2 regions of the Pseudoxanthobacter sp. genome follow, and region 1 is predicted to be linked to the other one. Evidence: riboswitches for the same ligand, from Rfam matches in the RefSeq annotation. Region 1 holds a riboswitch; the other holds the start of a gene.
The links. Region 1 has a riboswitch for thiamine pyrophosphate ahead of thiE (thiamine phosphate synthase). Riboswitches for the same ligand answer to the same signal wherever they lie in the genome.

Region 1 (5,289 bases):
TTCGGGCAGCAATGCCGCTGCCCCGGTTGCGGAAAAGGGCGATGGCTCGTCCCTCCGCAGGGTTCGTTGCAGACCGCCGGCAAGGCAGGCGGGCCGGATTTCAGAGCGGGCCGCATTTGCGGGCCGGCGGTCTCTGACGGCGCCCTTTGCCTGCAGAATATGGCAAGAAACGGCGGCCGGCGTTGCAAAGCGGCCACAGCCCGCCCGTTGCCCGCCGGCGGGCAGGGGCCACAGAGCCGCCTGCGCCGGATCAATGCAGGCCGATTTCGCCTTGCGCACCAGTCGCTAACAACGGCAGACCCGGCGCCGCCGGGCCGTCACAAAGGCCTCTTCAGGCCGCCAACATGGCAGCCATGACCAAACAGCGGCTCTGGTTACCGCCCGGTCATACGCCGGCGAAGGAGCTGCCCTGCGCACGGTCCGGGCCCTGTTCCGGCGCGTCAAGCGTGCCTCAGCCGGCGCTGAGGGCGCTCGCTTCAAGCCAGGGGCCGAGGTCGGCCAGCGCGCGTTCGGCCATGGCGCGCTTGCGGGCCTGCGTCTTGGCAGCGCCGCGCAGGCGGCGGCCGTCCTCCGGCTTCGGCACGCTGACCGGGGGGAACAGGCCGAAATTGACGTTCATCGGCTGGAACGACCGCGGCGTGCCTTCCTCCTCCAGCGACAGGTGACCGCCGGTGATGTGGCCGAGCAGGGCGCCGAGCGCGGTGGTGGGCGGCGGGGCGAGCGGGGCGAGGCCAAGGCGCTCGGCGGCGGCGAAGCGGCCGGCGATGAGCCCCACCGCCGCCGATTCCACATAGCCCTCGCAGCCGGTGATCTGGCCGGCGAAACGCAGCCGGGGCATCGCCTTCAGCCGCAGGGTGCCGTCCAGCAGCTTCGGCGAGTTGAGGAAGGTGTTGCGGTGCAGGCCGCCGAGGCGGGCGAATTCGGCGTTCTCCAGCCCCGGAATCATCCGCAGGATGCGCGCCTGTTCGCCATATTTCAGCTTCGTCTGGAAACCGACGATGTTGTAGAGCGTGCCCAGCGCATTGTCCTGCCGCAGCTGCACCACCGCATAGGGCTTGACCAGCGGATCGCGCGGGTTGGTGAGGCCCATCGGCTTCATCGGGCCGTGGCGCAGCGTCTCCGGCCCGCGCGCCGCCATCACCTCGATCGGCAGGCAGCCGTCGAAATAAGGCGTGTCGGCTTCCCACTCGTGGAACGACACCGTCTCGCCGGCAACCAGCCCGGCCACGAACGCCTCATACTGATCGCGCGTCATCGGGCAGTTCAGATAGTCCTTGCCGGTGCCGAACGGGCCGGGCTTGTCATAACGCGACTGGTACCAGGCGATCTCCATGTTCACGCTTTCGCGGTGAACGATAGGGGCGATGGCATCGAAGAAGGCGAGCGAGGCTTCGCCGGTGAGCTGGCGGATGGCATCGGCAAGGGGCGGGGCGGTGAGCGGGCCGGTGGCCACCACCACGCTGTCCCAGTCCTGCGGCGGCAGTCCGGCGATCTCCTCGCGCACCACGCTGATGAGCGGATGGCCTTCCAGCGCGGCGGTGACGGCGGCGGAAAACGCCTCGCGGTCCACCGCCAGCGCGCCGCCGGCCGGCACCGGGTTGGCATCGGCGGCCGCGAGGATGAGCGAGCCGGCGCGGCGCATTTCCGCGTGGATCAGGCCGACGGCGTTGGCATAGGCATCGTCGGAGCGGAACGAGTTGGAGCACACCAGTTCCGCGAAGCCCTCGGTGCGGTGGGCCTCGGTGCCGCGCACCGGGCGCATTTCGTGCAGCACCACCGGCACGCCGTGGCGGGCGATCTGGAAGGCGGCCTCGGAGCCGGCGAGCCCGCCGCCCACCACATGGACCGGCTTCAGGCCCGGGTGCGCCGGAGCCGCGGCGGAGGCGAGATCGAAGGGCATCGGACAGAAGGGCATGGCGCGGGCCTCCGGCAACGCAGGGGGGCGGAGCGGGCGCCCCTGCGGCGCGCCCTGCATCTTTGCCGGCTGTATGGCGTCCGCGGGGCCGGGGCGTCAACTGGGCCGGGGCGCGGACGGGCGCGCAAGCGGCTTGAACACGGCGCCGGCAGTGTCTAAGAGTTGCGCAACGGCATGAAACCGGCGCCGGCTCTGCCGCGCACCCGATGCCCGGCCCGCACCCCGCCAGACCGGCGGACCGGCGGGCGGGGCCGCGGAAGCGGCTCATGCCGGCAACGGCGGCGGAAAGCCGCCGGCGTTCCATCGGCGGCCGCCCGGCCGCCCATAACGACGATCTCATGGGGGTGTCCCCGTGCACCGGCGGCAGCCGGCTGCCGGGGGCTGAGAGGCACCAGCGCCAACCCCTTGTACCTGAACCGGATCATGCCGGCGGAGGGAATTGAGACATGAGCACCACCGATCCGGCGCCGGAAGCGCCGTCCCGTCTTCGCCGCCCTGTCGATATCAGGGTCTATTGTCTGGTCGATCCGCTGCAGACGCGCGGCCGGCCGCTGGTCGATGTCGCGCGTGCGGCGGTCGCCGGCGGCGCCACGCTGGTGCAGTATCGCGACAAGCACGGCTCGACGCGCGACATGATCGCCAATGCCCGCGCGCTGAAGCAGGCGCTGGAAGGCACCGGCGTGCCGCTGGTCATCAACGACCGGGTGGACGTGGCCCTCGCGGCCGGCGCCGACGGCACCCATGTGGGCCAGAGCGATATCGCGGTGCGCGATGCGCGCCGTCTGCTCGGGCCGCAGGCCATCGTCGGCCTCAGCATCGGCAGCATCGCCGATGCCCACGCGGCGGCCTATGGCGAACTGGATTATGTGTGCATCGGCGCGGTCTTCCAGACGCTTTCCAAGGCCGATGCCGAGCCGCCCATGGGGCTTGGCGGCCTCTCGCGCATCGCCACGGCGATCCGCGGCCGCGACGACGGGGTGCCGGTCGGCGCCATCGCCGGCATCACGCAGGATAACGCGGCCGGGGTGATCGGCGCGGGCGTGGGCGGCGTGGCCGTCATTTCCGCCATCACCGCCGCGCCCGACCCGTGGATGGCCGCCCGTGCCCTGCGCCTTGCCGTCGACCGGGCGCTGGCCCCGGCCGGTGCGGCCTGACGGCGGAGAGCATCATGACCGGTTCGCAGTCCGCGGCGAGCGCCGCAGCCCCCGCCATTGCCGTGACCATTGCCGGATCGGATTCCGGCGGCGGCGCCGGCATTCAGGCCGACCTGAAGACCTTTTCCGCCCTCGGCGTCTACGGCGCCAGCGTGGTGACGGCGCTGACGGCGCAGAACACCCTCGGCGTCAGCGACGTGTTCGACGCGCCGGCGGAGTTCGTGCGGGCGCAGATCGACGCCGTCTTTTCCGATCTGGCCGTTTCGGCGGTGAAGATCGGCATGGTCTCGCGCATCGACACCATCATTGCCATCGCCGAGGGGCTCGACGCCTTCGACGGCGGCCCCGTGGTGGCGGATCCGGTGATGGTGGCCACCTCCGGCGATCCGCTGCTGGTGCCGGAGGCGGTGGCCGCCCTCATCGAATATCTGCTGCCGCGCTCCTACCTGCTGACGCCGAACCTGCCGGAGGCCGCGCGCCTGACCGGGCTGCCGCTGGCGGAGAGCGAGGCGGAAATCGTGGCGCAGGCGGAAAAGCTGCTGTCTGCCGGCCCTTATGCGGTGCTGCTGAAGGGCGGCCACCTGAGCGGCCCGCAGGCGCGCGACCTGCTGGTGACGGCCGGCGGCGAACGACGCTGGTTCACCGCACCGCGCCATGTGACCATGAACACCCACGGCACCGGCTGCACCCTGTCGTCGGCTATTGCCGCCGGTCTTGCGCAGGGGCTGGCGCTGGAGCCGGCGATTGCGCGGGCAAAAGCCTATCTCACCGAAGCAATCCGCGCCGCCGATGTGTTGAAGATCGGCAACGGCCATGGTCCCGTGCACCATTTTCATGCGTTGTGGCCGCCGCCGGAGCCGGGAAAAGCCGCTTCGTCACAAGGATGATACTGGAATCGCGTCCTGATCCCTCATCGCCGGAGCGGCTGAGACCCTGAGGTCCTCGCGTCCGCGGCCCCCGCGCCGCTCCGGTCTTTCGCCCCTGAGCGCTTCTGCCGGGGCATGAGGGATCAACGATGATGGACCAGTTCATCAACGATACGGCGGCGCTCGGCCGCCTGCCGCCGGATGACGATGCCCCGCGCCACTACCGCGCGCTCTTTCTCTCCGACATTCACCTCGGAACCCGCGGCTGTCAGGCCGAACTGCTGCTCGACTTTCTGCGCGTGCACGATGCCGAGACGATCTATCTGGTCGGCGATATCGTCGACGGCTGGCGGCTGCGGCGGGCGTGGTACTGGCCGCAGACCCACAACGATGTGGTCCAGAAGCTGCTGCGCAAGGGGCGCAAGGGCGCGCGTATCGTCTATATCCCCGGCAACCATGACGAGTTTCTGCGCGATTATCTCGGCAGTCATTTCGGCGGCGTCGAAGTGGTCGATTCCACTGTGCACACGGCGGCCGACGGCCGGCGCTTTCTGGTCATTCACGGCGACCAGTTCGACGTGGTCGTGCGCCATGCAAAATGGCTCGCGTTCCTTGGCGATTGGGCTTACACAACGGCATTGGCCACCAATACGTGGGTCAATGTCGTGCGCCGCCGCCTTGGGCTGACCTACTGGTCACTTTCGGCCTGGGCCAAGCTGAAGGTGAAAAACGCCGTGAACTTCATCGGCAAGTTCGAGGAAGCGCTGGCGACGGAAGCCCGTCGTTCCGGCGTGGACGGCGTGATCTGCGGCCACATTCACCATGCCACGATGCACGACCGGTTCGGCATCGGATATATCAACACGGGCGACTGGGTTGAAAGCTGCACGGCCATCGTGGAAACCCACGACGGCCGCTTCGAGCTGATCCGCTGGACCAGCAATGCGGCCGGCCAGCCCCTTCGCCAGCAAGCCCACCGCGAGCGTGCTGCCGCATGAAGCGACTGATGGTCGTATCGGATGCCTGGCATCCGCAGATTAACGGTGTGGTCCGCACCATGGAGCGGACCATGGAGGGGCTTGCCGGTCTGGGTGTGGAATCCTGCACGCTCACCCCGCAGGACTATCGCACGCTGCCGTGCCCGACCTATCCGGAGGTGCGCCTTTCCGTGACGCGGCCGAAGAGCGTGGGCCGTGCCATTGCCGGGGCGAAGGTCGATGCGGTGCACATCGTCACTGAAGGCCCGCTCGGCATTCTGGCGCGCCGGTTCTGCATTGCCACGGGGCTGCGTTTTACCACCAGCTACCACACCCGTTTTCCCGAATATCTGCATGCCCGCGTGCCGGTGCCGCTG
Region 2 (5,289 bases), on a different contig from region 1:
GATGCGCAACAACGATCCGAAGGCGACGGAACTGACCTCGCTGGCCGGAGTTCCCTACAGCCGCACCCCGAGCGCCTTCCGTTTCCGCACGGAAACGACGGCGCGCTGCACCTGCGGCACCGCCCGGCCGATCTCCGACCCGGCCGGTGCGGCGGCAGCCGGCCTTTCCGTTCCCGGCGCGCCCGGCGGCGGGGCGGCCGTGCCGGCGGCGGCGCCGGCGGTAAACCAGACCCCGGCCGCCCCGGAAAGCGCCGTGGTCAAGCCCGTTGTCGCCAGGCCGCCGCTGCGCGTCAGAACAGTCGGGCCGACATTTCTGCAGGATCAATGAGCGGCATGAGGCGGGCCATTTCCGGCCCGTCCTCCCGGCCGGTCACGGCCAGCCGCAGCGGATGGAACAGCGCCCGGCCACGGCGGCCGGTCTCGGCCTGAAGCGCCTTCGTCCAGGTGCGGAAGCTGGTTTCATCCCATGGCGGCGGCGGCAGAAGGGCGCGCGCGGCAGCCAGAAAGCCGGCCTCCTCCTGCAGGTCGGGCGCGCGCGGCACCGGGCCGCGCACCACGTCCCGCCACACCGTCACCGCGCCGACCGTCGTCAGGTTGGCCCGCACCGCTGCCCAGAACGCCGGCCCGAGATCGGCCCCCAGGGCGATCAGCCGGGGGCGTACCGTCTCATAATCCATGCCGTGCACGAGGCGGGCGTTGAGCACCCCGATTTCCGCCGGATCGAAGTGCGCCGGCGCGCGGGAGATGTGGGCGAGATCGAGCCTCGAAGCCAGCACCTCCAGCGACGGCAGCGCCTCCACCGCCGCCGCCGTGCCAACGAGAACCGCCAGCGAGGCCACCGCCATCGGCTCGAAGCCATCGGCCCGCAGGCCGCGCAGCGACAGCGTGCCGGTGCGCTTCGACATCTGGCTGCCATCGGCCAGAATCAGCAGATTGTGGTGCCCGAAGGCCGGCACGCCGCCGCCAAGCGCCCGGAACAGCGCAATCTGCACGCCCGTGTTGGTCACATGGTCCTCGCCGCGGATGACGTGCGTCACCCCGAGGTCGATGTCGTCCACCACCGAGGGCAGCGTGTAGAGATAGCTGCCGCCGGCGCGCACCAGCACGGGGTCCGACAGCGAGGCGAGATCGACCGTCTGCGGGCCGCGCACCAGATCGTGCCAGCCGATCTCGGTCGCATGGGGCGCAAACGGGTCGCCATCGTGGTTGGGCAGCAGAAAGCGCATGTAGGGCGCCCGGCCACCGGCCTCCAGCGCGGCACGCCCGGCTTCGGAGAGCCGCAGTGCGGCGCGATCATAGACCGGCGGCAGCCCGCGCGCGCGCAGCCGTTTGCGGCGATAGTCCAGTTCCTCGGCCGTCTCGTAACAGGCATAGAGCGCACCGGCCGCCTGCAGCCGGCGGGCGGCCTCGTCGTGGCGATCCTGCCGCTCGCTCTGGCGCACGATCAGGTCGGGCTCAATGCCGAGCCACGCCAGATCCTCCACGATCGCCTGCGCGAACGCCTCCGTGGAGCGCTCGCGGTCGGTATCGTCGAGGCGCAGGATGAAGCGGCCGCCGTGAAGGCGGGCGAACAGATAATTGATGAGCGCCGTGCGGGCGTTGCCAAGGTGCAGGTAGCCCGTGGGCGAGGGCGCGAAGCGGACCACGACGGCCGGGGGAACGTGCGGAGGGGCAACGGACATGCGGGACGGCACCTTTCTGCGGCTTTCGCGCCGGAAGCGGCAGCTTTAGCCCCGCCGCGCAGCGCCGGCAATGCCCGCCCCGGCCCGCCCCCGGCCCGCCCCCGGCCCGCACGGCCGGCGGCGACCGCGCCGGACGGGAGAATTGCAAAGCCGGGAAAGCGCGCTATGCTGCGCCCGTCCAAGCCTTGGGGTGCCGCCCCGGACCTTGCGCAACGGGCGCATGGCCGGCGGCGGCTGAGATTACACCCATCGAACCTGATCCGGGTCATGCCGGCGAAGGGAGTGGCTGAGCCGGTGCTTCCTGCCCGGCTGCCCCCGCGCCCGGAATCCGCCCGGATCGTGAGGGAACGTCCATGACCGTTTCTGTAACTGACACCGTTTCTGTAACTGACGCCGTTTCTGCAACCGACGGGGCCGAAACCGCCCTGCCCGGCGATGCCGCGCCCGCCGGGGCGCTGTCGCTTTCGCCCGGCGCCGCGCTGGCGCAGATGCGCGCCGCCGCGCCGCTCGTCCACAACATCACCAATTTCGTGGTGATGACGCCCACCGCCAACGCGCTGCTCGCCGCCGGCGCCGCCCCGGCCATGCTGCACGCGCCGGAGGAGGTGGCCGAGTTCGCGGCCATCGCCTCCGCGCTGGTGGTCAACATCGGCACCCTGACAGCGGCCGCCCGCGACGCCATGGTGCTGGCCGTGCGCGCCGCCCGCGATGCCGGCCGGCCGTGGGTGCTGGACCCGGTGGCCGGCGGCGTCACCGCCTTCCGGCGCGAGACCGTGGCACAGCTGCTTTGCGAAGGGCCGGCGGTGGTGCGCGGCAACGCCTCCGAGATCATCGCCGCCAGCATCGGCGCATCCGCCGGCCGCGGCGTGGATGCCGCAAACGGCGTCGACGAGGCGGCGGTGCATGCCGATGCCCTCGCCCGCCGCATCGGCGCCACGGTCGTCGTTTCCGGCCCGGTCGACTACATCACCGATGGCACGCGGGCCGTCGAAGTGGCCAACGGCGTGGAAATGATGACGCGCATAACCGGCACCGGCTGCACCTGCACCGCGCTCATCGGCGCCTTCCTCGGGGCCGGACTGCCCGGCCTTGAAGCCGCGACCGCAGCCATGGTGCTGATGGGCGTGGCCGGCGAGGTCGCCGCGCAGGGCAATCCCGGTCCGGGCACCTTCGCCGTGCGCCTCACCGATGCGCTCGCGGCGCTGCGGCCGAAGGATCTGGACCAGCGCGGGCGCTACGCCCTGCGCCTGACGGGCACGCTTGCGGCCTGAAGTCAGTCGCGGGCCGGCACGGGGCGGCGGCGCGGCCGCCGGCCCGTGTGCCCGCTGTCACTGCCTGCCGTTGTCGCTGCCGGCCGGCCTGCAACCGCAGTGCGCCGCGACGTTTTCGCCCCGCCCGCAGATCGCGTTCATCCTTGCCGTCGGTGACACAATGTTGTGATTGTCGGTGGGGCGGCTATTGCGGGAGACGGGTCCGATGAGTGCGCTATGGCCGGCGCAGACGTGCTTGCCAGCCGGATTCCGGGGGGACCGGCGGGACGGAAAAAAGACCGGGCTGACGCGGCGGGCTCTGGCCGGTGCGTCGCTTGCCATGCTGGCGTCCGTCGGTCTCGGTCTGACCGCATCCGTGCCCGCAGCCTGTGCCGAGGTGAAAGAGGCCCGTCGCCCGGTCATCGGACTGGTGATGAAGACGCTCACCAATCCGTTCTTCGCTGTCATGGAAGACGGCGCCCGCCGGGCGAGCAACGATGCCGGCGCCGAACTGGTGGTGCGCACCGCCTCGCGCGAGACGGCCATCGAACAGCAGATCGGCCTCGTCGATTCCCTCATCAAGATGCCGGTCGACGCCATCGTCATCGCCCCGGCCGACTCGGCGCGTCTGGTGCCGGTGCTGGTGCAGGCCGTGCGCCGCGGCATCGTGGTGGTCAATGTCGACAACCAGCTCGACTTCGCCTACTGGCAGCAGTTCGGCCAGCGCCTCCCGTCGCTGGTAACGGTGGATAACCGCAAGGCCGCCGATGCCGTGACCGAGCGCCTGCTGCGCGGCGACAACCCCGCCGTGGCGGCCACCGCGCTGATCGTGGGCGGCATTCCGGATGCCGACAATTCGCGCCAGCGCGTTGCCGGCGCCGGCGATGCCTTCGCCCGGCACGCCAACATAAACGTGGTCGGGCAACTGGCCGGAAACTGGCGTGTGGAAGATGCCTACGAGGCCTCGCTCGCCTTCCTGAAAACCCACCCCGGCATCCGGTATGTCTTTTGCGCCAATGACATGATGGCCGTCGGCGTGCTACAAGCCGTGCAGGAGCTGGGCCTTTCGGGCGTTGCGATTGCCGGCTTCGACAACCTGTCGGAAATCAGGCCCAGCATCGCTGCCGGGCTGATTACGGCAACCGTCGATCAGAATGCCGAAGAGCAGGGTTATCTTGCCGTGCAGGTGGCGCTGGACCTTCTGGCGGGCCGGCCCGTTTCCACGGCGACCCTCGTGCCGGTTCGGGTCATTGACCGGGAAGCCCTCGGGTCCTCCCCGCCCTGAGACCCCGCGGCTGCCCGCCTGAACGGCGGCCCGTTCAGTATGCGTTGAGGAAAGGACGGGCGGTGTCCGCCAGTCAGGAAGGCACAGAGCGCGAAAGGACGCCGGCAGCCGCCGGCGGCACCAGGCGGAAGGGACGGCGTGGCTTCGCCTCGCTGGGCGTCACCTTTGCGTTCTTCGTCATCCTGCTGTCCATCGGACCGCTCGCGTTTCTCGGTCTGGTTTCCTACAACGTCGCGCGCAGCACGGTGCGCGACGTCACCGAGAAATACATGCGCCTCGTACTGTCGGCCGAGCGCGACATTCTCGACATGCAGCTCTCCCAGATCGAGGCGCTGCTGGTTTCGGTCGCCGGCATCGACGAGGTGCGCTCCGCCCTTGGCAGCACACCCGGCCGCAAGCCCGATGTCTTCAGCCGCCTGCGCGCGCAGGAGCAGATCGGCGGCGTGCTGAATGCCTATCTCTACTTGCGCGGCGTCGATTCCATCGATGTCATCGGAACCAACGGAACCGCGCTGCACATCGGCGATGGCGGTGCGGCCGGTCCGCCCGTCGGAAGCGACACCATCTTCGGTGCCGTGACCGCTGAGGAACACCGCATTCACTGGTTCGAAACCCGGGTCGACCCCGGGCGTGGCGGGGCCGGCACGCCGCCCCGGCTGGTGGTGCCGGTGGGCGTTGCGCTGCGCACCTTCGACCGCGAGCGCGTGGCCGAGCGCACCGACGGCGTCGTCGTGCTCAATGCCGACGGCCGGCAGCTTTTCGAGCATCTCGGCGTTTCCGCCTCCGAGAACGCCTCCCAGGCCATGGTCGTCAACGATGCCGGCATCATCGTCTACAACCGCGACCCCGCCCTGATCGGCCGCAAGGCGCCCGATGCCATCCTGCAGGCGCTGGATACGGAGCGGCCCTCCGAGCTGGTGCGCATCGACGGCCGGCAGATGCTGATCGGGCAGGTGCGGGCGAAGACGACGAACTGGTGGATCGTGAGCGTCACGCCGCTCGATGCCATCGACTCGCCCGTGCGCTTTATCGGCACGGCGACGATTTTCGTGCTGGGCCTGTGCATGGTCAT

Region 2: another riboswitch for thiamine pyrophosphate. It lies ahead of thiM (hydroxyethylthiazole kinase); the one in region 1 lies ahead of thiE (thiamine phosphate synthase).

What each region holds. Positions count from the first base shown of each region.
Region 1 covers NZ_DAISHT010000075.1:9,839-15,127, reverse strand. Annotated here, with positions in the region: gene trmFO (methylenetetrahydrofolate--tRNA-(uracil(54)-C(5))-methyltransferase (FADH(2)-oxidizing) TrmFO) at 452-1,900, opposite strand; TPP riboswitch at 2,246-2,371, shown strand; gene thiE (thiamine phosphate synthase) at 2,362-3,069, shown strand; gene thiD (bifunctional hydroxymethylpyrimidine kinase/phosphomethylpyrimidine kinase) at 3,084-3,956, shown strand; gene V7067_RS09180 (UDP-2,3-diacylglucosamine diphosphatase) at 4,085-4,933, shown strand; gene V7067_RS09175 (glycosyltransferase family 1 protein) at 4,942-5,289, shown strand, end outside.
Region 2 covers NZ_DAISHT010000187.1:97-5,385, forward strand. Annotated here, with positions in the region: partial or broken gene V7067_RS14175 (DUF2865 domain-containing protein) at 1-328, shown strand, start outside; gene V7067_RS14180 (glutamate--tRNA ligase) at 291-1,682, opposite strand; TPP riboswitch at 1,859-1,982, shown strand; gene thiM (hydroxyethylthiazole kinase) at 2,171-2,953, shown strand; gene V7067_RS14190 (substrate-binding domain-containing protein) at 3,309-4,217, shown strand; partial or broken gene V7067_RS14195 (diguanylate cyclase) at 4,280-5,289, shown strand, end outside.